3 regions of the Mesorhizobium sp. B263B2A genome follow, and region 2 is predicted to be linked to each of the others. Evidence: predicted binding sites of a transcription regulator. Region 2 holds the regulator's gene; each other region holds the start of a gene.

Region 1 (7,630 bases), on a different contig from region 2:
GGACCGCCACGGCAGGCCAATGAATCGTGCCAGTTGGCCGGCGCCCAGCGTTGCCTTGACATGTTCGGGCGTGCCGAAGGCCGGCGCTCCGGATTTCATGTCGACATTGGAGGAGAAGGAGCCATAGACGACCGGCGCGCCGGGCCGCACGATCTGCGCCAGCGTCAGCCCGGCCAGCGCTTCGGCATGCTGCAGCGTCAACGCACCGGCAACGGTGATCGGCGCCATGGCGCCCGCCAGGCAGAACGGCGTGATGATCGAGACCTGCCCCGCTTTGGCGAAATCGATGATGCCTTGCGCCATCGGTATATCGAGCTGACGCGGCGAGTTGGTGTTGATGACGGTGTAGCACCAGGCGTTCGAGCGGAACGCCTCCTCCGAAAGGCCGCGCGCCAGCCGCAGCATCTCGAAACCGTCCTCGACCTGCGGCGTGCCGCGCGCGAACACGAAGGGAAACTTGTCGGACAGCGTCAGCTGCGCACGATTGACGGCATAGTGGCGAAACCGGTTGTCGACATCCTGCGGCTCGACGCAGGGACCGAGCATATGCAGGACATCGAAATGCTGCACCAGCTTGATGAACTCCTCGAAGGCGGCGAGCGTGCCTGGCCGCCGGCCGCGCTCGAGATCGGTGACGTTGGGCGCCCCGCTTCCGGCAAGAAACGTCATCGACCCGAGTTCGAGCGTCAGATCGCGGGAAGGATCGCCGCCACGGGCATGGATCGACCTCGGCGCCGAGGCCAGCGCCGCCGCCACCATGTCGCGGCCGATGCGCACCATGTCGGTCTCCGGGTCGACCAGGGCGCCGGCGCGGGCGAAAATCTCTCGCGCCTGCGGCAGCAGCACCTTGATGCCGAGTTCTTCCAGCACGCGCAGCGCCGTGTCGTGGATCGAGGCGACCTGGTCGTCCGAAAAGATCGGCTGCGGCAGGAACGGGTTCTTCAGTGACCGGTAATTGGGCCGGCGACTGCTTTCGCTGCCGGCCTCGCCCGTGCGTCCGCGCCTGCGCTCGCGCCTAGCCTCACGTGCCGCCTCATCGATCATCGGAAATCCTCCTCATTGCCGCATTGCCTTGCCTTCAGGGTCGTAAGGCGAGGCCGCGATGACGCGTGCCGGCCGCTCGACGCCGACAATGTGCACCGAAAGCGCTGTCCCCTCCTCGGCAGAATCGTCGTCCACCAACGCCAGCGCGACGCTCTTGCCGATCGTGTAGCCAAATCCGCCCGATGTGACGAAGCCGACGCGCCGGCCGCCACGCCAGACAGGCTCGAAGCCGCTGGCGTCGGCGTCGAGCGCATCGATCTCCAGCGTCACGATCCGTTGCGAGACGCCTGCCTTGCGCTCCCTCAGCGCCGCCTCGCGGCCGATGAAATCGCCCTTGTCGAAGGCGATGAAGCGGTCGAGCCCGGTCTGGCGAGGCGCGTAGCCCTGCGTGAATTCCCGCGACCAGACGTCGAAGCTTTTCTCCAGCCTGAGCGCATTGAGCGCGTAGTAGCCGATCTCCGCCAGGCCGAGATCTTCGCCTGCGGCAAGCAGCGTGTCGCGCAGCGTGGCATGCATGGCCACGGGGCAACTGATCTCAAAGCCGAGTTCGCCAGCGATGGAAAGCCGGGCAACCCGCGCCCGCACCATGCCGATATCGAATGCCCCGCAAGCCATGAACGGCAACGCCTTGCTGGACAGGTCCTGGTGCGTGGTGCGTTCCAGGATCTTGCGCGCGTTCGGCCCGGTCAGCAGGAAGCCGCTCATCGCGTCGGAAAGATCGGTGACCGTGACGCCGTCGGCCGCGTGGCTCTCGAACCAGCGCATGTGGAATTCCCTGAGATGGTAGGAGCCCATCAGCCAATAGTCGCCACCACCCCAGTTGAAGACGGTGAGATCGCCCTTCAGCCGCCCGCCTGGCCCCAGCATTGGCGCGAGCCGCGCCTGGCCCGCTTTCGGCAGCTTGCCGGCAAGCAGCCGGTCGAGCCATGCCTGGGCGCCTGGCCCCGACACCGCGTAGCGCGAATAGGCCGAGATATCGACGAGGCCGGCGGCACGCCGTACCTGCAGCGCTTCATCGCCGACGATGTCGAAGGCGTTGGAGCGCTTGAGCGTGGTGTTCTCGCGAAAACCCATCGGCGCGAAATAGGCTGGGATTTCCAGCCCCCAGGAAGCCGTCCATTCGCAGCCCGCGGCACTCATGCCGTCATAGGCGCCGGGGCGTTTCAAAGGCCGGCCCGCAGGCAGCCGCTCATTGGGAAAAGTCATGACGAAACGGCGCGAATAGAACTGGCGCGTCGTCTGCTTGAGATATTCGCGGTTGGCGGCGAAGGCGCCGTAGCGGGCGATGTCCATGCCGAAAATATCCGCCTGCGGCTCGCCGAAAATCATCCATTCGGCCAGCGACTTGCCGACGCCGCCGCCCTGGCTGAAGCCGGCCATGACGCCGCAGGCGACCCAATAATTCTTGAGACCGCGCACCGGTCCGACGATCGGATTGCCATCCGGCGTGAAGGTGAAGGCGCCATTGACCCATTTGCGGATGCCGGCCGTCGCCAGGCACGGAAAGCGCTCATGCGCCTTGGCGAGTTCCGGGCTGATGCGGTCGATGTCTTCCGGGATGAGCTCGATGCCGTAGTCCCACGGCGCCCCATCCATGTTCCAGTGCTTCGGGTTCTGCTCGTAGACACCGAGCAGCACGCCCTTGCGTTCCTGGCGCAGGTAGGAAAAGCCGTCGAGATCGACGGCAATGCCGATTTCCCGGTCGAGTGCCGCAATCTCGGGAATGTCCTCGGTGATGAAATAGTGATGCTCCATCGGCGTCACCGGCAGGTCGACGCCGGCCATGCGGCCGAGCTGCTTTGCCCATAGCCCGCCGGCGTTGACGACATGCTCGGCGACGATGGTGCCCTGCTCGGTGATGACATCCCAGCTTCCGTCGGCGCGCGGCTTCAACTCGATGACCCGGTTGCGCAGGATGATTTCGGCGCCGCGCTTCTTCGCCGCGCCAGCATAGGCATGGGTGGTGCCGTAGGGGTCGAGATGGCCTTCGTTGGAATCGTGCAGTCCGCCGAGCACGCCGGTAACATCGACGATCGGGCAGAGTTCTCTGATCTCTTGCGGACTCACCAGCCGGGCGGTCTCGATGCCGACCGATTGGAACACCGCCCAGGCCGATTTCAGCCACTCCCAGCGCTGCGGATCGCTGGCGATATTGACGCCGCCGGTCATGTGCAGGCCGATGTTCTGGCCGGATTCGGCTTCGATCTCGCGGTAGAGGTTGATGGTGTAGTCCTGCAGCGCCGCGACATTGGGATCGGCGTTGAGCGCATGGAAGCCGGCCGCCGCATGCCAGGTCGAACCGGCGGTCAATTCGGCACGCTCGATCAGCGCCACATCCGACCAGCCGAACCGCGTCAGATGGTAGAGCACCGAGGCGCCAACAACGCCACCTCCGATGACGACTGCGCGGTAGTGCGACTTCAAGGCTTCCCTCCCCCTGTTCGAGGGCGGCATCATAGACGCACTGGACATATGTGTCTAGTGCGTGCCGTCGACTTGCCGCACTGGGCGAAACTCCGCGTAGCAAAGCGCCATCAATTCGGTCACACGAATGCGCTTCTTTGCTGGTGCACGAACACGCCGGCGGGCACGCACCGCCGCTGTCACGCAAGCATCATGTTCACGCCGTAGATCGCTTTCGGGGAGACGCGCGCGGCATCATCGAGATGACGCCTCCTCCAGATTCAGCCGTTCCGGCACGCTTCGTCACAAAGAGGATTGTTCATGAAACACCTGCACCGAACCGCGTCGCTTGGCGTCGCGCTGGCCTTGTTCACCGCCTTGACACCGGCGCTTGCCGACGGCACCGCGACCGTCGGCGGCCTCGTCAACAAGGGCCTCGTCGGCGTCGGCCGCATCCCGGCCGCCCAGCGCGACAAGTTCGGCGAAACCTTCGGTTCGGGCTCCGGCATGTCGATCGACACATCGGGCTGGACGCATGACGCTGCCGGCTACAAGGGCTCGCTCTGGCTGTTGCCCGACCGCGGCTACAATGTCGCCGGCACCACCGACTATCGCCCGCGCCTCAACACGATCGGCATCGAGTTTATCCCCGTCGCGCCGGGCGCCGCCCCAGCTACCGGCCAGGAACAGACCGGCGTCAAGGCGACGCTTGCCGACAGCATGCTGCTCACCGACGACAAGGGTGCCGACGCCACCGGCCTCGATCCGCTGTCGGACGTGCGCGCCGCCGCCGGCGACTTGCCGATGCTGCCCGCCGCCACCAACGGCAAGCTCGCCCTCGACAACGAAGCGATCGTGCGACTGCCCGACGGCTCGATGTTCATCTCCGACGAATATGGCCCCAACATCTACCGTTTCTCCGCGCAAGGCCGCCTGATGTCGGCGACCCAGCCGCCGGCTGCCCTGGTGCCGATGCGCAAGGGGACACCGAACTTCTCCTCCGACAATCCCGGCCCCGGTGCCGCCGAGCCCGATCCCAAGGATCCGGAAACCGGCCGCCAGAACAACCAGGGCCTCGAAGGCATGGCGATGACGCCGGACGGCAAGTTCCTGATCGCCGTGCTGCAGTCGGCGACCCGGCAGGATGGCGGCGATTCTCCTGCGACGCGGCAGAACACCAGAGCCTTGGTTTATGACGCGTCCGATCTCGCCCACCTGAAACTGGCGCATGAGTATGTCGTGCCGCTGCCGGTGTTCAAGGATGCCAAGGGCAAGACCAAGGTCGCCGCGCAAAGCGAGATCGTGGCGTTGTCGGACACATCCTTCCTGATGTTGGCGCGCGACAGCGGCAACGGCCAGGGCCTGAAGGGTGATACCTCGCTCTACCGCGAAATCAGCATCGTCGACGTCTCCGCCGCCACCGACATCGCCGGCGCGGATTTCGACAAGGACAAGCCGGTAGCGCCAAAGGGCGTGCTCGATCCATCGGTGACGCCGGCCAAGCTGACGCCGTTCATCGACATCAACGACAATGCTCAGCTCGGCCGCTTCGGCCTGCACAACGGCGCGCCGAACGATCACGACAACCTCTCGGAAAAATGGGAAGCAATGTCGCTGGCAAGCGTGCTCGATCCGAAGCTGCCGGACGACTATTTCCTGTTCGTCGCCAATGACAACGACTTCCTGGCCCAGGATGGTTTCCAGGTCGGCGCTCCCTACAAGACCGACGACGGCGCCGATGTCGACACCATGTTCCTGGTCTATCAGGTGACGCTGCCCGGCCTCGCCAAGAAGTAGCGACACCCATGCAGGCGGGCGCGCCTGACGCGCCCGCTTGACCTGCCACCATCGAATGATCGAGCCCTGCTACAGACCGTGAAGGCGCCTACTTCAACATCTCCGCATCCTTCGGCACGCCAGCATCGATCGGCTCGGCCGTCCTAGTCGACACGGCCATGATCTTGCCGGCGGCCGACAAATTGGGACGCACGAAGACCTGGGCAGGACCGTTGACGCGGCTGTAGAGGTCGATGATGTCCTGGTTCATGAAGCGCACGCAGCCGGACGACGCGTTCTTGCCGATGGAATCCCACTCCGGCGTGCCGTGCAGCCGGTACATCGTGTCCTTGCCGTCACGGAACAGATAGAGGGCGCGGGCGCCGAGCGGGCTCTTCGGGCCGGGCGGCATGCCGTCCTTGTATTTCGCCAGTTCCGGCCGGCGCTGGATCATTTCCGGCGGCGGCGTCCACACCGGCCACTTCTTCCTCGCCTGGACCACGGCGCTGCCGGTCCAGCCGAAACCCGCCTTGCCGAGGCTGACACCGTAGCGGACGGCCTTGCCGCCATCTTGTACCAGATAGAGGAAGTGCTCTGACGTATCGACGACGATCGTGCCGGGCTTTTCGCCGGTCGGGTCGGCCACGACCTGGCGCACGAACTTCGGGTCGAGCTTGGTGACCGGGATTGCCGGCAGTTGATAGCCCTCGTCGGTGCGCGCCGCGTACATGCTCGCGGCGTCACCGAAAGCCGCATCGGGCGGCGCGGCGGCCACCGGCGGCGGCGGCGCAACATCCGTCGTGGAGCACGCCGAAAGGGCCATCGCGGCCGCGCTCAAAGCGGACGCACTCAGAAACGCACGCCGGTTCAGGCGCTCGGAAAACAGCGGAATATCGGACATGAACCCCCCAGCTCAACCGCAAGATCCAACAGGAACGCGGCCCCATCAGGATCAGTATCCCATTCCGGAAGCTTTGAGAACATGATTAGATCAAGGCACGCCAGAAGACCCGATGCCAATCTTTTCCGGCACCGCATCGACCTGTCCCGCTGGATCGGCAATGATGGGGACCGGATCCAAATACCACTTCCCGAGTTGCCAGCCATGGACGAAAAAAAGCCCACGCGCCGGCGCACCGCCGACCTGACCAGCGGCCCGATCCCGCGCACGCTGCTGCTGTTCGCCCTGCCGGTGCTCGGCTCCAACGTTCTGCAGTCGCTCAACGGGTCGATCAACGCCGTCTGGGTCGGCCGTTTCCTGGGTGAATCGGCGCTGACCGCCACCTCCAATGCCAACCTCGTCCTCTTCCTGATCCTCGGCACCGTGTTCGGCATCGGCATGGCGGCCACCATCCTGGTAGCGCAGTCGGTCGGCGCTCGCGACCTGCCGGAGGCGCGCCGCATCGTCGGCACCAGCGCCACCTTCTTTTTCCTCGTCTCGATCATCTTCGCCGTCTGCGGCTGGATCTGGGTCGACGCCATCCTCAACACGCTCGGCACCCCGGCCGACGCCCTGCCGTTGGCGCGTTCCTACCTGCGCATCATCTTCGTCGCCGTGCCGATGATGAACCTTCTGTCCTTCGTCATGACCGTGCTGCGTGGCGCCGGTGACTCGCGCACGCCCTTCATCTTCATGGCGCTCGCGGTCGTCCTCGACATCATCCTCAACCCGCTGCTCATCCGCGGCATCGGGCCGTTTCCCGAACTCGGCATCGCCGGATCGGCCACGTCCACGCTGATCGGCCAGACCGTGAGCGTCATCGCCATCCTCGTCGTGCTCTATGTACGCAAGCATCCGTTGCGGCTGGCCGGCGCCAACCTCGCCCTGCTGCGCCCAGACCCTGCCTTGCTGCGCATCGTCGTCTTCAAGGGCGTGCCGATGGGCCTGCAGATGATCGTCATCTCGGCGGCGGCGCTGACGGTGATGGGCATCGTCAATTCCTACGGTTCGCAGGTTGCCGCCGCCTACGGCATCGCCGCGCAATTGTGGACCTATATCCAGATGCCGGCGCTCGCCATCGGTGCCGCGGTCTCCTCCATGGCGGCGCAGAATGTCGGTGCCGGCCGCTGGGACCGGATCGGCCGCGTCGCTGCCTCCGGCGTTGGCTTCAACCTTGTCCTGACCGGCGCCCTCGTCGCGCTGCTGTGGTTCTTCGACCGCTCGATCCTCAGCCTGTTCCTGAGCAGCGACAGCGCGGCGATCGACATCGCCGCCCACATCAACAGTGTCGCGTCGTGGTCGTTCGTCCTGTTCGGCATCACCATCGTGCTGTTCGCCACGGTGCGAGCCACGGGCGCGGTGATGCCGCCGCTGATCATCCTGGTGATCTCGGTGCTGGTCGTGCGCACCGGCTTCGCCTATTTCATGCGCGGTGTGCTCGGCGAGGAAGCGCTGTGGTGGAGTTTC
Region 2 (7,630 bases):
GCGGCGGCTGCGGTCGGCGGACGGCTCAAGCCCATGATTCCGGGGACAAACTCGGATCGGGCCGCGAACCAGCCGCGCCACCGCCTTTGCCGGCGCCGGCGACGCGTTACCGGGCTGACATGAAACTGTCATGCGACTGTTATAATCGAAGGCTATTGGCCTCAGCGGGCGCTGGCAAGAAATGGCGCCGAGAGACCATCTTCCGAACAGGAGCAGGCCACATGAGACATTTCATCCGCTCGGCGGCCGTTGCGATTGCAATGGCTGCGGCGTCCACCATCACCCTTTCCGCGGCAATGGCAGCTGACCTTTCAGGCGCCGGCTCGACCTTCATCTATCCGGTGTTCGCCAAGTGGGCCGACACCTACAAGAAAGACACCGGCATCGGCCTCAACTACCAGTCGATCGGTTCCGGCGGCGGCATCAAGCAGGTCATCGCCAAGACCGTGACCTTCGGCGCCACCGACAAGCCGATGTCCGATGCCGATCTGGAAAAGAACGGCCTCGTGCAGTTTCCGATGGTGATGGGCGGCATCGTGCCGATCGTCAACCTCTCCGGCGTCAAGCCGGGCGAACTCGTCCTCGACGGCAAGATGCTGGCCCAGATCTATCTCGGCGCCATCACCACCTGGGACGATGCCGCGATCAAAGCGCTGAACCCCACCCTCACCCTGCCGTCGACCGCCATCGCCGTCGTGCACCGCTCGGACGGCTCGGGCACCACCTTCAACTTCACCGACTATCTGGTGAAGCTCTCGCCCGACTGGAAGGACAAGGTCGGTTCGGACACGGCCGTCGAATGGCCGACCGGCGTCGGTGCCAAGGGCAGCGAAGGCGTTGCCAATACCGTCAAGCAGACCGACGGCGGCATCGGCTACGTCGAATACGCCTATGCCAAGCAGAACAACCTGTCCTACTCAAAGATGGTGAATGCAGCCGGCAAGGTTGTCGAGCCTTCGCTCGAATCCTTCGGCGCCGCCGCTTCGAATGCCGACTTCAAGACTGCCAAGAATTTCAACGTCATCATCACCAACGAGCCCGGCGACACCACCTGGCCGATCGCGGCTTCGACCTGGGTGCTGATCCACAAGGTTCCCGATGACGCGGCCGCCACCGGCGAAGCGCTAAAGTTCTTCGCCTGGGCCTACAAGGACGGCAAGGAAACCGCCAAGGCGCTCGACTATGTGTCGATCCCCGACAGCGTCGTCGACCTGATCAAGGCTTCGTGGAAGACCGACATCCAGGCCGACGGCAAGCCCGTCTACGCCGGCGAGTAACATCTTCTGGAGGAGCGCCGCGCCCGCGGCGCTCCTTTTCCTTCAACTCGAAAGAGCCGAGCTTGACATGAGTGCTGTCCAGGAAGCCTTGCCAGCCATTCGAGGTTCGCGCGACGCCATCGTCAGGCGGTTTGCGCTGACAGACGCGATCTTCCACGCAATGACCCGCGCCGCCGCGATATTGGTGCTGGTTCTGCTCGGCGGCGTCGCGATCTCGCTGTTTGCCGGCTCCTGGCAAGCCCTGTCGACCTTCGGCTTCTCGTTCCTGACCAGCGAAAGCTGGAATCCGGTGACGGAGAAATTCGGCGCGCTGGCGCCGATCTACGGCACCATCATCACCTCGGCAATCGCCATCCTGATCGCCGTGCCGCTCGGCATCGGCATCGCCATCTTCCTCACCGAGCTTTGCCCGCGCCCGCTGCGGCGCCCGATCGGCATGGCGGTGGAATTGCTGGCCGGCATTCCCTCGATCATCTACGGCATCTGGGGCCTGTTCGTGCTGGCGCCGTTCCTGCAGACCACGGTGCAGCCGTTCATCATCAGCGTGTTCCACGGTATCCCGGGCCTCGGCAGCCTGTTTGCCGGCCCGCCCTACGGCATCGGCCTGCTGACATCGTCGATGATCCTTGCCATCATGGTGCTGCCTTTCATCACCTCGATCACCAAGGACGTCTTCGACACGGTGCCTCCGGTGCTGAAGGAATCGGCCTACGGCATCGGCTGCACGACGTGGGAAGTGACCCGCCGCGTCGTCATTCCCTACACGCGGATCGGCATCATGGGCGGCGTCATGCTCGGCCTTGGCCGCGCGCTCGGCGAAACCATGGCGGTGACCTTCGTCATCGGCAACGCGCACCGCATCTCGACATCGCTGTTTGCGCCCGCAACGACGATCTCCGCGACCATCGCCAACGAATTCACCGAAGCGGTCGGCGATCTCTACACGTCTTCGCTGGTGGCGCTCGGCCTGATCCTGTTCGTCATCACTTTCCTGATCCTTGCCATCGCACGCTACATGCTGATGCGCATCGACGCCCGCACCGGAGCCTGACCGATGTCGACAGCCACGTCGCTTCACCAGAGCCGCAAGCGCAAGAATGGCGTGATGATGACGCTGTGCGTCGCCGCGGCCGGCATCGGCCTTGCCTGGCTGGCGCTCATTCTCGGCGCCCTGCTCTACAAGGGCCTGTCGGGCGTCAATCTTTCGGTCTTCACGGAAATGACCCCGCCGCCCGGCGATGCCGGCGGCCTGCTCAACGCCATCTACGGCAGCATCGTGATGACCGTCATCGGCATCATCGTCGGCACGCCGATCGGTGTGCTGGCCGGCACCTACATGGCCGAATACGGCCGCTTTTCGAAGCTCACCACCGTTGTGCGCTTCATCAACGATATCCTTCTGTCGGCGCCGTCGATCATCATCGGCCTGTTCGTCTACGAATTGATGGTTCGGCCGATGGGGCATTTCTCGGCGATGGCCGGCGCCGTCGCGCTGGCTATTCTGGTTATCCCCGTCGTCGTGCGCACCACCGAGGACATGCTCAATTTGGTGCCCAACGCCTTGCGCGAAGCCGGCACCGCGATCGGCGCGCCGCGCTGGGTGGTGATCCGCTCGGTCGCCTACCGCGCCGCGCTTTCCGGCATCGTCACCGGCATATTGCTGGCCATTGCCCGTATCTCCGGCGAGACGGCACCGCTGCTGTTCACCGCGCTCAACAACCAGTTCTGGTCGAGCAATCTCAACGCGCCGATGGCCAGCCTGCCTGTCACCATCTTCCAGTTCGCTCTCAGCCCCTACGAGGAATGGCAGCAACTGGCCTGGACCGGCGCACTCATCATTACATTGACGGTTCTCGCGCTCAGCATCTTTGCGCGCAGCCTGACCGGACGCAGAGAGGACAAATGAGCCAGATGTTGTCTCCAGACATGACGATCGCCGCCGAGGCAGCCGCCAAGGCAAAGATCGAGGTCAAGAACCTCAATTTCTACTACGGCCAGTCGAAGGCGCTGAAGGACATCACGCTGTCGCTGCCCGAACGCAGCGTCACCGCCTTCATCGGACCGTCGGGCTGCGGAAAGTCGACGCTGCTGCGCGTCTTCAACCGCATCTACGAGCTCTATCCCAGGCAGACAGCCGAGGGCCAGGTGCTGCTCGACGGCAAGAACGTTCTCGACCGTTCGCAGGACCTCAACCTCTTGCGCACCAAGATCGGCATGGTGTTCCAGAAGCCGACGCCGTTCCCGATGTCGATCTATGAGAACATCGCCTTCGGCGTCAGGCTCTACGAGAAGATCAGCAAGGCCGAGATGGACGGCCGCGTCGAGCAGGCGCTGAAGCGCGCGGCGCTCTGGACCGAGGTCAAGGACAAGCTCAATGCCAGCGGCCTCAGCCTTTCGGGCGGCCAGCAGCAGCGGCTCTGCATTGCCCGTACCGTGGCGGTGAAGCCGGAAGTCATCCTGCTCGACGAGCCGGCCTCGGCGCTCGATCCGCTGTCGACCGCCAAGATCGAGGAACTGATCGACGAATTGCAGGCCGACTACACGATCGTCATCGTCACCCACAACATGCAGCAGGCGGCGCGCGTGTCGAAGCAGACGGCCTTCATGTACCTGGGCGAACTGGTCGAGTTCGACAAGACGGAGAAGATCTTCACGTCGCCCCGCGAAAAGCGCACGCAGGACTACATCACCGGCCGCTTCGGCTGATCACGCATACGAGGACCAGGATCATGGCCGAACACACGGTTGCAGCCTTCGACGAAGATCTCGGACAGATCAGCAGGCTGATCAGCGACATGGGCGACCTCGCCGGCTCGATGGTCGGCGGTGCCACCAAGGCGCTGCTGAACTCCGACAATGCGCTCGCCCAACGCGTCGTCTCCGATGACGCGATCATGGACGCGCGCCAGCGCGAGCTGGACGACCGCGCCATCACGCTGATCGCCAAGCGCCAGCCGATGGCCGACGATCTGCGCCACGTCGTCGGCTCGATCCGCATGGCCGGCGATCTCGAACGCATCGGCGACCTTGCCAAGAACATCGCCAAGCGCGTCGGCACGGTCGGGCTCTCCGCCACGCCGCGCGACCTGTCGCACTCCATCGACGCGATGGCGCAGCTGGTGCTGATCCAGGTTCAAGGTGTCATCGAGGAATATGCGGCGCGCGATGCCGCCGCACTGGCCAAGCTGCGCGCCGACGACGAGCGTATCGACGTCAAATACACTTCGGTGTTCCGAGAACTGCTGACCTACATGATGGAAGATCCGCGCAACATCACCGCCTGCACGCATCTTCTGTTCTGTGCCAAGAACCTCGAACGCATCGGCGACCACGTGACCAACATCGCCGAGAATGCGTATTATGTGCTGACCGGCACGCAGCTGCCCGCCAATCGCCCGAAGCAGGACGAAACCGCGATGTCGGCGCCGGCGGCATAGCAGGGGTGACCAGCCGATGATCGCGCCACGCATCATGGTGGTGGAGGATGAGGAGCCGCTAGGGGTGCTGCTCCGCTACAATCTGGAATCGGAAGGCTACCAGGTCGAGGTGGTGACGCGCGGCGACGAGGCGGAGATCCGCCTGCAGGAGAACGTGCCCGACCTTCTGGTGCTCGACTGGATGGTGCCGGCGGTGTCCGGCATCGAACTCTGCCGGCGCCTGCGGATGCGGCCCGAGACCGAGCGGCTGCCGATCATCATGCTGACCGCGCGGGGCGAGGAGAGCGACCGCGTGCGCGGCCTGTCGACCGGCGCCGACGACTATCTGGTCAAGCCGTTCTCGACGCCGGAATTCATGGCACGCGTCAAGGCGCTGCTGCGCCGCGCCAAACCTGAAGTGCTGTCCAGCGTGCTCAAGGTCGGCGATATCGTGCTCGACCGCGAATCGCACCGCGTCTACCGCAAAAAGAGCGAGATCCGGCTCGGACCGACCGAGTTCCGCCTGCTCGAATTCATGATGCGCCATCCCGGCCGGGTGTTCTCGCGCAGCCAGTTGCTCGACAATGTCTGGGGCGAGACGATCTACATCGACGAGCGCACCGTCGACGTGCATGTCGGGCGGCTGCGCAAGGCGGTCAACAATGGCCGCATGCCGGATGTGATCCGCACGATTCGTGGGGCGGGCTACGCGATCCGGGAAGATTAGGTTCTTCGGCGCGGAAGGTTAGACAGTCGGATTTCGTGCTTAAGCCGGATCGCTTTACCTTGGCGATTCGCGAAAACGTCCATTGCTTCGTCATCCACGGGCGGAGCAAGGAGCGAAGCGACGCGGCGCAGACCCGAGGATCCATGCCGCGACTTCGAAGCGTTGCCTCGGTGCGGAATTCTGCTCCGCTGCACTCCGTGGCCAAGGTCGCGGCATGGATCCCAGGGTCTCCGCGACGGAGCTTCGCTCCTGCTCCGCCCAGGGATGACGAAGTCGTGAGGCTTTGTCCAACCCACGGGTGTTACGATGGCTTCGATTTCACGCCACGTTCTTCCCAGCGGCGCCCCCTCTCGCCTGCACGCCTGGCGCGAAAATTTCCTGGTCGACGAAGGTCAGAGCGCGCATGGCGCAGCCTTCGCGGATCAGCGGCAGTTCGTTCGGCTCGGTGTCGAAGGAGATCGATTCCGAGTGCTGGCCACCGGCGGTCCGGGCAATCGCCTCGCGCAAGGCCGGCTCGATCAGGTCGAAGGCGGCGGCGCTGACGCCGACCATGGCGACGGGGGCGGGATCGATCAGCGCGAACAGGCTGCCCAGGCCATAGCCGAGCGCCTCGCCGGCCTTGCGATAGGCCTGGCGCTCCGGGCCGTCCTTCTCGCGCGCCGAGGCCGCCAGCGTCCGCATGTCGGCGTCGCTGACGTCGACCGGTTCGGTGTCCTCGCCAAGCTGCCTCGCATTGCGCCAGATAGCATAGTTGCCGGCATAGGCCTCGACGCAGCCGCGCCGTCCGCAGCGGCAGAGCGCGCCGCCCGGCCGGTGGATCATGTGGCCGAACTCGCCGCCCGAGGAATGGGTGCCGGTGAACAGTTCGCCCTTCAGCACCAGGCCCATGCCGATGCCATGCGACAGCAGAATGGCGATGAAGTCGTCGCGGTAGCGCTCGGGATCGCGCCAGCGCAGCGCCACCGCCATCATGTTGCAGTCGTTTTCCATGGTGGCGGGGATGCCGAACTCGGCTTCGAATATGTCGGCGAAGGCGATGTCGGTCTGCGGCGTGATCGGCGACCACAGCATGGCGCGCGCCTCGGTGTCGGTGATGCCCTGGATGGCCAGTGCGATGCGGGCGACGCTGCGGACGTCGACGTCGGGATCGTCGATGCGGCGCCGCACGATGGCAACGCATTCGCCGATCAGCGCCTCGCGCGACATGGTCAGCGTGTCCAGCCGGCGCTGTTCCTCCGATATCACCTGGCCGGCATAGTCGATGACGGCGACCGACAGGAAATTCAGCGACAGCACCACGGTCATCACCGCCGCCGCCTCCGGGTTGAGTGTGAGGCCGACCTGCGGTCGGCCGCGTTTCAGCGACCCGGCCTCGCTCGGCTTGCCCTCGGTCAGGACGCCTTCGCCGATCAGGTCGGAGGAGATCGCCGAGATGGTCGAGTGGCTGAGGCCGGTGGTCGCGGCGATCTCGGTGCGCGAAGGCTGACCGGCACGGCGCACGGCCGCGATCACCATCGCGCGGTTGCGCCGGCGCAGATCGTCGTGGCGGATTCCGACCGACATGTTTCCCACATCCTCCCGATCGCCGCGGCCTTTCGTGCCTCCCGAACGCCGCCAGCGAAGCCACCAAATACTGGCAGAAGCGCCCCACGCTGTCATTATTTATTCCGGAGCTCGAAAAAAAGTCCGCGGCACCTCAAAATCCATCAGAATCATTGTTGACAGTGTTCCGGCGATGGACCAGTGTTTTTTCGAGGCTCGAAAAAATAGGGGCCTTTGTGCCGGCCTTAGGGCCAGTTTGGTCGCGCCATACGCGGCGCAGGGAGGAATATCATGAAGAAATTCACAGCCGCCATCCTGGCGGGTGTCGCCATGTCGCTGACGCTTGCGTCGGTCGCGCAGGCGAAGGACAAGGTCATCGGCGTTTCCTGGTCCAATTTCCAGGAAGAGCGCTGGAAGACCGACGAGGCCGCGATGAAAAAGGCGATCGAGGCCGCCGGCGACAAGTACATCTCCGCCGACGCGCAGTCCAATCCCGGCAAGCAGCTCACCGATGTCGAAAGCCTGATCTCGCAAGGCGCCAATTCGCTGATCATCCTGGCGCAGGATGCCTCGGCCATCGGCCCGGCGGTGCAGAAGGCGCTGGACGAAGGCATTCCGGTCGTCGGTTATGACCGCCTGATCGAGAACAAGGACGTCTTCTACCTGAC
Region 3 (7,630 bases), on a different contig from region 2:
GATCGACATGGTGGCGAACGCAAGCAGCATTCCGGTTGTCAGCATGGCCACGACCGGACGCTTGTCCGGGATCTGCGACCAGCCGCTCTTCGGCTTTGCCGCCGAAGCCGCTTTGGCTGCCTTCGGGCGGGGGGTCTCCTTGATCAGGAAGGTCGTGGCCAGGAAGGCAAGGAAGATGACGCCGCCGGACAACAGGAAGGTGGCGCGGATGCCGATGACCGGCGGCAGGGCGCCGCCGAGCAGGGGGCCGACCAGCGAGCCCGCTGTGATCCCCGCCGACAGGACGCCGAGCGCCCAGCCAGAGCGGTCCTTGGGCGTCTGCATGGCCACCAATATGGTCGAACCCGAGGAATAGCCGCCGGCAAAGCCGATCAGCAGGCGCAGCAGCACCAACTGCCAGACCGTTTCGACCATGCCTGTCAGCGACATGCAGATCGCCATGCCGAAACTGGCGCGCACCAGCATCACCTTGCGGCCGTAGCGGTCGCCCAGGCGTCCCCATAGCGGCGCAACCATGGCCGCGGCGAAGAAGGTGGCGCCATAGGCGATGCCGGACCACTGCACGATGGCCGCATGTCCCTGCGCGCCGAGCTGTTCGACATAGAGCGGCAGGAAAGGCAGCAGCAGGGTCATGGCGATGAGCGTGCTGAACGAGCCAGCGAAGCAGACGGCGAGATTGCGCCGCCAGTGGATGTTGTAGCCGCTTTGTCGGGTGTCTTCCTGCGTCATGTCCTGCCTGCTCGATACCAGCACTTGTTGCGGATACCGTTTTGGGATACCAAACTGGTATACGTCATGAACTTCAACCCCGCTGCTGTCAATGCGGCTTCGGAAAGGCGAGCGCGATGTCGCAGATGCAGAATGTCGAACGGCGGTTGCGCGAGATGATCCTTGGGCTCGAGGTCGGACCGGGGGAGCGGCTGACGGAGCGTTGGATCGAAGGCCGCTTCGGCGCCTCGCGCACGCCGGTCAGGGCAGCGCTTCTGCGGCTGGAGACCGAGGGGCTGGTCAGCAGGGACGGGCGCGGCTGGACGGTGTCGCCCATCAACCTTGCCGAGCTCGAGCAGATCGCGGTCTATCGCGAAGCGGTCGAGGTCGCGGCTCTGCGGCTGACATGCACGCACGTCGACGGGAATGCCATCGATGTCATCGAGGCGATGCTCGATTCCTGCGACGAAAGCACGCCGCGCGAGGAGTGGCATCGCGTTGGCATGGACTTTCACATCGAGCTGGCGCGCCTGTCGGGCAATGAATTCCTGTTCCGCGCCGTTCGCGATGCCATGACGCGGCTGTCGCGCGCCCGCTGGCTGGAGGTTCGCGACGAAGCCGCCCTTGGCCGTGCCTGGGCCGAGCATCGCGCTATCCTGGAGGCAGCACGCCTTGGCGATGCCGATGAAGCGGCCCGCCGGCTTTCAGCCCACATCGTTGGCAGCCGTGACCGGCTGGTGACGTCGCTCGCCAACGATCGACGCGGGCTTCGCGCCAGGGGTTTTGCCGTGGTCGCTGCCTAGCGCGGTCTGCACAAGGCGGGGGCGATCGCTGTGAAAAGGCTGCGTCCCGATACAAAGCGCACTTTCGGCCTCGCTTCATGGATGCCGATGGCGTAAGAGCGGCGATGGAAAACAACCGATTTGAAACACCCGTGACCGTCAAGTCCGTCACGGCGGGAAGCACTCAGCTCTTGCGTTCGGCCCGCGAGGCTTCCGATTACCTCCTCAACAGCTGGCCCGGCAAGCGCAGCCCCAAGCACCGTGCGGCGCTGCAGGCCTGTCATGACGCGCTGGCCGGCGACAAGCCGGCCATGAATGCCAGGCGTGCCTTCATCGCGGCGGCGCGTGAAGTCGACGTTTTCGTCAGCGACAAGGCGCCCGCTTGACGCAATCCAATCGGATTGAGACGAGCCATTGGACTGAGACGAGGCCCGCATTCGCGGGCCTCTTGCCGTCATTCCTCTGTTTCGGCGTCGGTCTCGGTCTCCGGCTTGGACCGTTCCCGCGCGGCGACCTTGGCGGCCTGCTTTTCGGCCTTCTTGGCTGCCTTTTGCCGGTCGCGTTCCTTGCGTTCCTGATCGTAGTTTGGTGCTCGCGCCATATCGGCTCCTTTTTGACCTGCCTTGCGGCTCAAACCTTGCCTAGGAGCATTAGCCGCCAAACACAACAGCCGAGGCAAAAGTACCGCGGCGTTCGCTTCCGCGGTTGGGGAGGGCTTGCCAGATGCGCGGCACAATGGTGTAGGAAGCGTCGGGGCGCCAACGAATTGAGAGCTGCCTGTTTGTTTTGATCAAGTGAACCATGGCCACAATTGCGCGGACGACGGCGAGAGTGTTCTATTATGCGCGAAACGTCGCGCGCGACGTCATTCCCCAAGCCCTGTTTCGACGCAGGCTGGCCGCTCGTCTCGAAACGGCCAGGCTTTCCGGCGAGCCGGCGCGCCGGCGGCTGAATTACTACAACAAGCTGCAGGATGGTTTCACGCCAAGCGCAAAGGCCGTGCGCATCAGCGAGCTGCCCTTCACTCCGACCATGTATTATTACGACCTGAAGGAGTTTGCCCGCTACTTCGATCCCGGCTTGCTGATCGACGTCCAGTTCGGAGACGTCATGAAGGTGCCGAAGGTGCCTTCGATCGTCAAGGATCGGCCGATCCGTGACGACGACAGCAACGCGGTCATCATGAAGCTCGACAAGTTTCGCCATTTCCAGATGCCGACCGATACGATCCCGTTTGCCGATAAGCTGCCGGCGGTGGTCTGGCGCGGCGATCTCAACAATCCGATCAGGACACGGTTTCTGGAAGCGGCGCGCGACCTGCCGTTCTGCGACGCCGGCTCGCACAAGGCCAACGCGCCGGCGGAGTATGCCAAGCCCTTTCTCACCATCCGCCAGCACCAACGCTATCGCTACATCGTTTCGCTCGAAGGCAACGACGTGGCGACCAACCTCAAATGGATATTGAACTCGAAGTCACTCTGCCTGATGCCGCCTCCGACATACGAGACATGGTTCGCGGAGCGGCAGCTCGAGGCCAATGTTCACTACGTGCCGCTCGCAGCGGACTTCTCCGACCTTGCTGAACATGTGGCTTTTTTCGAGCGGCACCCGGCGAAGGCCGAGCGCATCGTCGCGGCCGCGAACGCCTATTGCCGGACGTTCGACAATGAGCAGACCGAACAGGCGATCTCCCTGCTGGTGCTCTACAAATATTTCGTGCTCAGCGGCCAGATCAAGCCGGATGCCGATGTCTGGCACTACATAACGGGATAGTTGCCGGCGACATAGCCGGTCCCTGTGGCCAAGCGCGCTGTCACCATTTGGATGCGCCGCCCATTTTTGCGAAATCTCTGACACGACCACGCGGGAGCGCGCGAGGAACTATTTCGGCTGTCGTGCGTTTGCTGGCGCTTGTTTTGATCAGAGAACGATGGCCACCATACAGCGAACGACCCAAAAGGTTTTCTACTATGCGCGGAATGTCATACGCGATGTCGCACCACAGGCAATCTTCCGACGACGGCTGGCAGGTCGCCTCGAGCAGGCCAGGCTCTCCGATGAGGCCGTCCGCCAACGATTGAACGACTACAACAAACTGCACGACACGTTCTCGCCCAGCCCCGATGCCGTCCGTATCGACAGCCTGCCGTCGACACGCAGCATGTATTACTACGACCTGAAGGAATTTGCCCGTTACTTCGATGCCGGACTGCGCCTCGACCTGGAGTTTGGCGACGTCATCGAGGTGCCCAAGGTGCCGTCATTCGTCAAGGATCGCCCGATCCAGGCCGACAACGACAATGCGGTGCTCATGAAGTTCAACAAGTTCCGCCACTTCTACATGCCTGTCGACACGGTTGCCTTCGCCGACAAACTGCCGGCCGTGGTCTGGCGTGGCGATCTCAACAATCCGCTCAGGACAAGGTTTCTGGATGCCGTGCGCGACCTGCCGTTCTGCGATGCGGGCTCGCACAAGCCGAACGCGCCGGCAAAGTACAGCAAGCCCTTTCTCAGCATCGGCCAGCACCTGCGCTATCGCTACATCGTCTCGCTGGAGGGCAATGACGTGGCGACCAATCTGAAGTGGATCATGAATTCGAACTCGCTCTGCCTGATGCCGCCGCCGACCTACGAAACGTGGTTTAGGGAGAGCCAGCTCGAGGCCAATGTCCACTATGTGCCGCTCGATCCGGATTTCGCCGATCTGGCCGAAAAAGTAAGCTATTTCGAACGCCACCCGGCTGCGGCGGAGCGCATCGTCCTCGCGGCCAATGCGCATTGCCGCAAGTTCTCCAACCAGCGAGACGAGCAGGCGATCTCCCTGCTCGTGCTCTACAAATATTTCGTGCTCAGCGGCCAGATCGAACCCTATCCCGAACTCTGGCGGTTCATCGGGGGCTAGATCCTGATGTCCGTCAGATGGCGCTGCGATCGAGAACGGTGTCGGCGGGGCCGAAGCGATCCTTTGCCGTCAGTTGCTGGTGCCAGTAGGGATAGAGCAAAGGCGGCCGGCTGACCGCGTCGAGGCGCTGGCGTTCGTCGGCACTGAGTTCCAGGGCGGCGGCTGCGAGATTGTCCTTGAGCTGGGCATCGTTGCGGGCGCCGATCACCAGGGAGGAGACGGCGGGGCGGCCGAGCAGCCAGGCAAGCGCCACCTGCGCCGCGGAAACGCCCCGGGCCTTGCCGATTTCGACCAGCACGTCGACGATCCGCCAAAGCCGGTCCTCGTCCCGGATCGGCGGCTCGGACCAGCCGGCGAGCTGCCGGGCGGTGGGGCTGTCGCGGCGGTATTTGCCGGACAGCAATCCGCCGGCAAGCGGGCTCCACACCAGCACGCCGAGCCCCTGGTCGACAGAGATCGGCAGCAATTCATACTCTGCCTCGCGCGCCTCCAGCGTGTAGTGGATCTGCTGAGTGACAAAGCGCGGCTGGTGATGGCTGTCGCTGACGGCGAGCCCCTTCATCACCTGCCAGCCGGAGTAGTTGGAGCAGCCGACATAGCGGATCTTGCCCTGGCCGACCAAGGTGTCGAGCGCGGCGATGGTTTCCTCAAGTGGGGTCAGGCCGTCCCATTCGTGCAGGAAATAGATGTCGATGACATCGGTCTTGAGCCGCTTCAGGCTCCTCTCGCATTCGCGGATCAGGTGATAGCGCGACAGGCCTTCGTCGTTGGGCCCTTTGCCGATCCGCATCCTCGCCTTGGAGGCGATCAGCACGTCGTTCTTGCGCTTGCCGCCGAGTGCTTCGCCAATGATCTCTTCCGAGATGCCGTTCGAATAGACATTGGCGGTGTCGAGAAGATTGATGCCGGCATCGATGCACATGTCGATCATCCGTTTGGCTTCGGCGAGATCGCTGTTGCCGACAGCGGCGAACGGGCCGGCGCCGCCGAAGGTCATGGTGCCCATGGTCAGTGTCGAAACCTTCAGGCCGGAACGGCCGAGAGTACGGTATTCCATGTCAATCCTCGCGATTGTGTTGAATTGGGGCGGCGCGAAAGGGCAGCCCGGAATGCGACCGGGGATTTGTAGGACAATTCGCCCGGTTTGTCGCCATGCCGGGACGACGATCGATCATATTTCGCGGAATTTGCAGCGCCGGCGATCGTGCTCGGGCTGCAATAAAACCGTCACTGCCGGCCTATATTGAATTCGGCTAAGGTGTTCCGTTCCAGGCCGCGGGCCAGCAGGGTTGGGGCGCCGGGACATAAACCGACAGGCTTGCACGCGGAGCAACTGATATGACCGAGCTAAGACAGAATTCCCCTGCAAAAGACTGGCTCGAAGCCGAGCTCGCCGACACGCTCGACGAAGACTATGAGCTCGAAATGTCGGAACCGGCGCTGTCGATGGAGATCGCCAAGATCTACAAGAACTCGCATCCGCCTTCGATCGACCGCATGCAATATTTCCGCGACCTGATCACCTTGCAGTCGGAGCTGATCAAGCTGCAGTCATGGGTCGCCTATCACAGGAAGAAGCTGGTGGTGATTTTCGAGGGCCGCGACTCCGCCGGCAAGGGCGGTGTCATCAAGCGCATCACCCAGCGGCTCAATCCGCGCATCTGCCGCGTCGTGGCACTGCCGGCGCCGACCGAGCGCGAGAAATCGCAATGGTATTTCCAGCGCTACGTCCCGCATCTGCCAGCCGGTGGCGAGATCGTGCTGTTCGACCGCTCCTGGTACAACCGTTCCGGCGTCGAACGGGTGATGGGTTTTGCCGGACCGGAGCAGGTCGAGGAGTTCTTCCACGACGTGCCGGAGTTCGAGCGCATGCTGGTGCGCTCGGGCATCACCGTGGTCAAATACTGGTTCTCGATCACCGACGAGGAACAGCAGATGCGCTTCCTGATGCGCATCCACGATCCGATGAAGCAGTGGAAGCTGTCACCGATGGACCTGCAGTCGCGCGTGCGCTGGGAACAGTACACCAAGGCCAAGGAAGAAACCTTCGCCCGCACCAACATTCCCGAGGCGCCGTGGTTCATCGTCGAAGGCAACGACAAGAAGCGCGCGCGGCTGAACTGCATCGATCATCTGCTGAAGCAACTGCCGTATGAAGAGGTGCCGCACGAGGAGATCACGCTGCCCGAGCGCGTCTTCAACCCGGAATATGAGCGCCAAGTCCTGCCGCGCGAACTCTACGTGCCGGAGAAGTATTGAGGGTTCTTCCTTCTCCCCGTCACTATACGGGGAGAAGGTGCCGGCAGGCGGATGAGGGGCGGCGCCAACCTTGATCAATTGGCCGGTAGCGCAATCTTCCATCGCCAGCGCCGCCCCTCATTGCCCTGCCGGGCATTTCTCCCCGTATAGTGACGGGGAGAAAGGGGCCTGCCGCCAAGGGTTTCGCCAAACTACGCGCGATCGATGATCACATGCGTGGCAAGCGCTGTCGCCACCTGCTCCGTGCACCGATAGCCAAGCTTCACCATATCCAGGCCCGCGAAGAGGTTCTCGCCTGTGCCCAGCAGCACCGGTGAGATCGCCAGGTGCATGGTGTCGATAAGCTTCTCCTGGAGATATTGCCGGATGGTCGAGACACCGCCGCCGACCCGCACATCCTTGCCGCCAGCCGCCGACCTTGCCTGCTCGAGCGCCGAATGGATTCCGTCGGTGACGAAGTGGAAAGTGGTGCCGCCCTCCATCGTGATCGGCGCTCGCTTAAAGTGTGTCAGCACGAAAACCGGCACATGGTAGGGCGGGTTGTCGCCCCACCAGCCCTTCCAGGTCTCATCGGGCCATTCGCCGCGGATCGGTCCGAACATGTTTCGCCCGAGGATCCACGCGCCGACATTCTCGAAGCTGCGCGCCGCGAACGCCTCGTTGATATCGGTGGCGCCGCCGTCTTGTCCCAGCACCATCTTGCGGAAGGTGCGGGTGTCGACAAACCACTTGTGCAGGGATTCCCCACCGACGCCGAGCGGATTTTGCAGATCCTGGTCGGGACCGGCGCCATAGCTGTCGAGCGATAGGGTGAAAGCGTTGACACGCAGCTTGGACATGAAAACCTCCTCGATAACCAGTTGTATTTTGCAAGTGGTCGCTTTGTAGCAAACCGATTGCGAATTGCAAGTGGTATTCTACGGCGAAGAAACACGTACCCGGACTTCTCCGCCATGTAGCGGGAAGTCCTTGCCTGTAA

Evidence for each region. The regulator PhoB, encoded in region 2, activates phosphate uptake and scavenging genes when phosphate is short. The targets are predictions, from matches to a motif close to TGTCATNNANCTGTCAT.
Region 1: the regulator PhoB is predicted to act here: its motif matches at 3,646-3,662, upstream of LB568_RS19455 (esterase-like activity of phytase family protein).
Region 3: the regulator PhoB is predicted to act here: its motif matches at 5,607-5,623, upstream of ppk2 (polyphosphate kinase 2).

The regions. Positions count from the first base shown of each region.
Region 1 covers NZ_JAIUIU010000012.1:83,594-91,223, reverse strand. The annotation lists gene LB568_RS19465 (trimethylamine methyltransferase family protein) at 1-1,044, opposite strand, end outside; gene LB568_RS19460 (GcvT family protein) at 1,057-3,468, opposite strand; gene LB568_RS19455 (esterase-like activity of phytase family protein) at 3,769-5,244, shown strand; gene LB568_RS19450 (L,D-transpeptidase) at 5,333-6,124, opposite strand; gene LB568_RS19445 (MATE family efflux transporter) at 6,329-7,630, shown strand, end outside.
Region 2 covers NZ_JAIUIU010000004.1:144,139-151,768, forward strand. The annotation lists gene pstS (phosphate ABC transporter substrate-binding protein PstS) at 222-1,277, shown strand; gene pstC (phosphate ABC transporter permease subunit PstC) at 1,345-2,328, shown strand; gene pstA (phosphate ABC transporter permease PstA) at 2,332-3,183, shown strand; gene pstB (phosphate ABC transporter ATP-binding protein PstB) at 3,180-3,983, shown strand; gene phoU (phosphate signaling complex protein PhoU) at 4,007-4,714, shown strand; gene phoB (phosphate regulon transcriptional regulator PhoB) at 4,731-5,420, shown strand; gene LB568_RS09975 (ROK family protein) at 5,739-6,983, opposite strand; gene xylF (D-xylose ABC transporter substrate-binding protein) at 7,254-7,630, shown strand, end outside.
Region 3 covers NZ_JAIUIU010000026.1:27,089-34,718, forward strand. The annotation lists gene LB568_RS28250 (multidrug efflux MFS transporter) at 1-729, opposite strand, end outside; gene LB568_RS28255 (GntR family transcriptional regulator) at 846-1,511, shown strand; gene LB568_RS28260 (DUF982 domain-containing protein) at 1,616-1,876, shown strand; gene LB568_RS28265 (hypothetical protein) at 1,945-2,091, opposite strand; gene LB568_RS28270 (glycosyl transferase family 90) at 2,292-3,263, shown strand; gene LB568_RS28275 (glycosyl transferase family 90) at 3,421-4,392, shown strand; gene LB568_RS28280 (aldo/keto reductase) at 4,406-5,449, opposite strand; gene ppk2 (polyphosphate kinase 2) at 5,731-6,651, shown strand; gene LB568_RS28290 (dihydrofolate reductase family protein) at 6,843-7,490, opposite strand.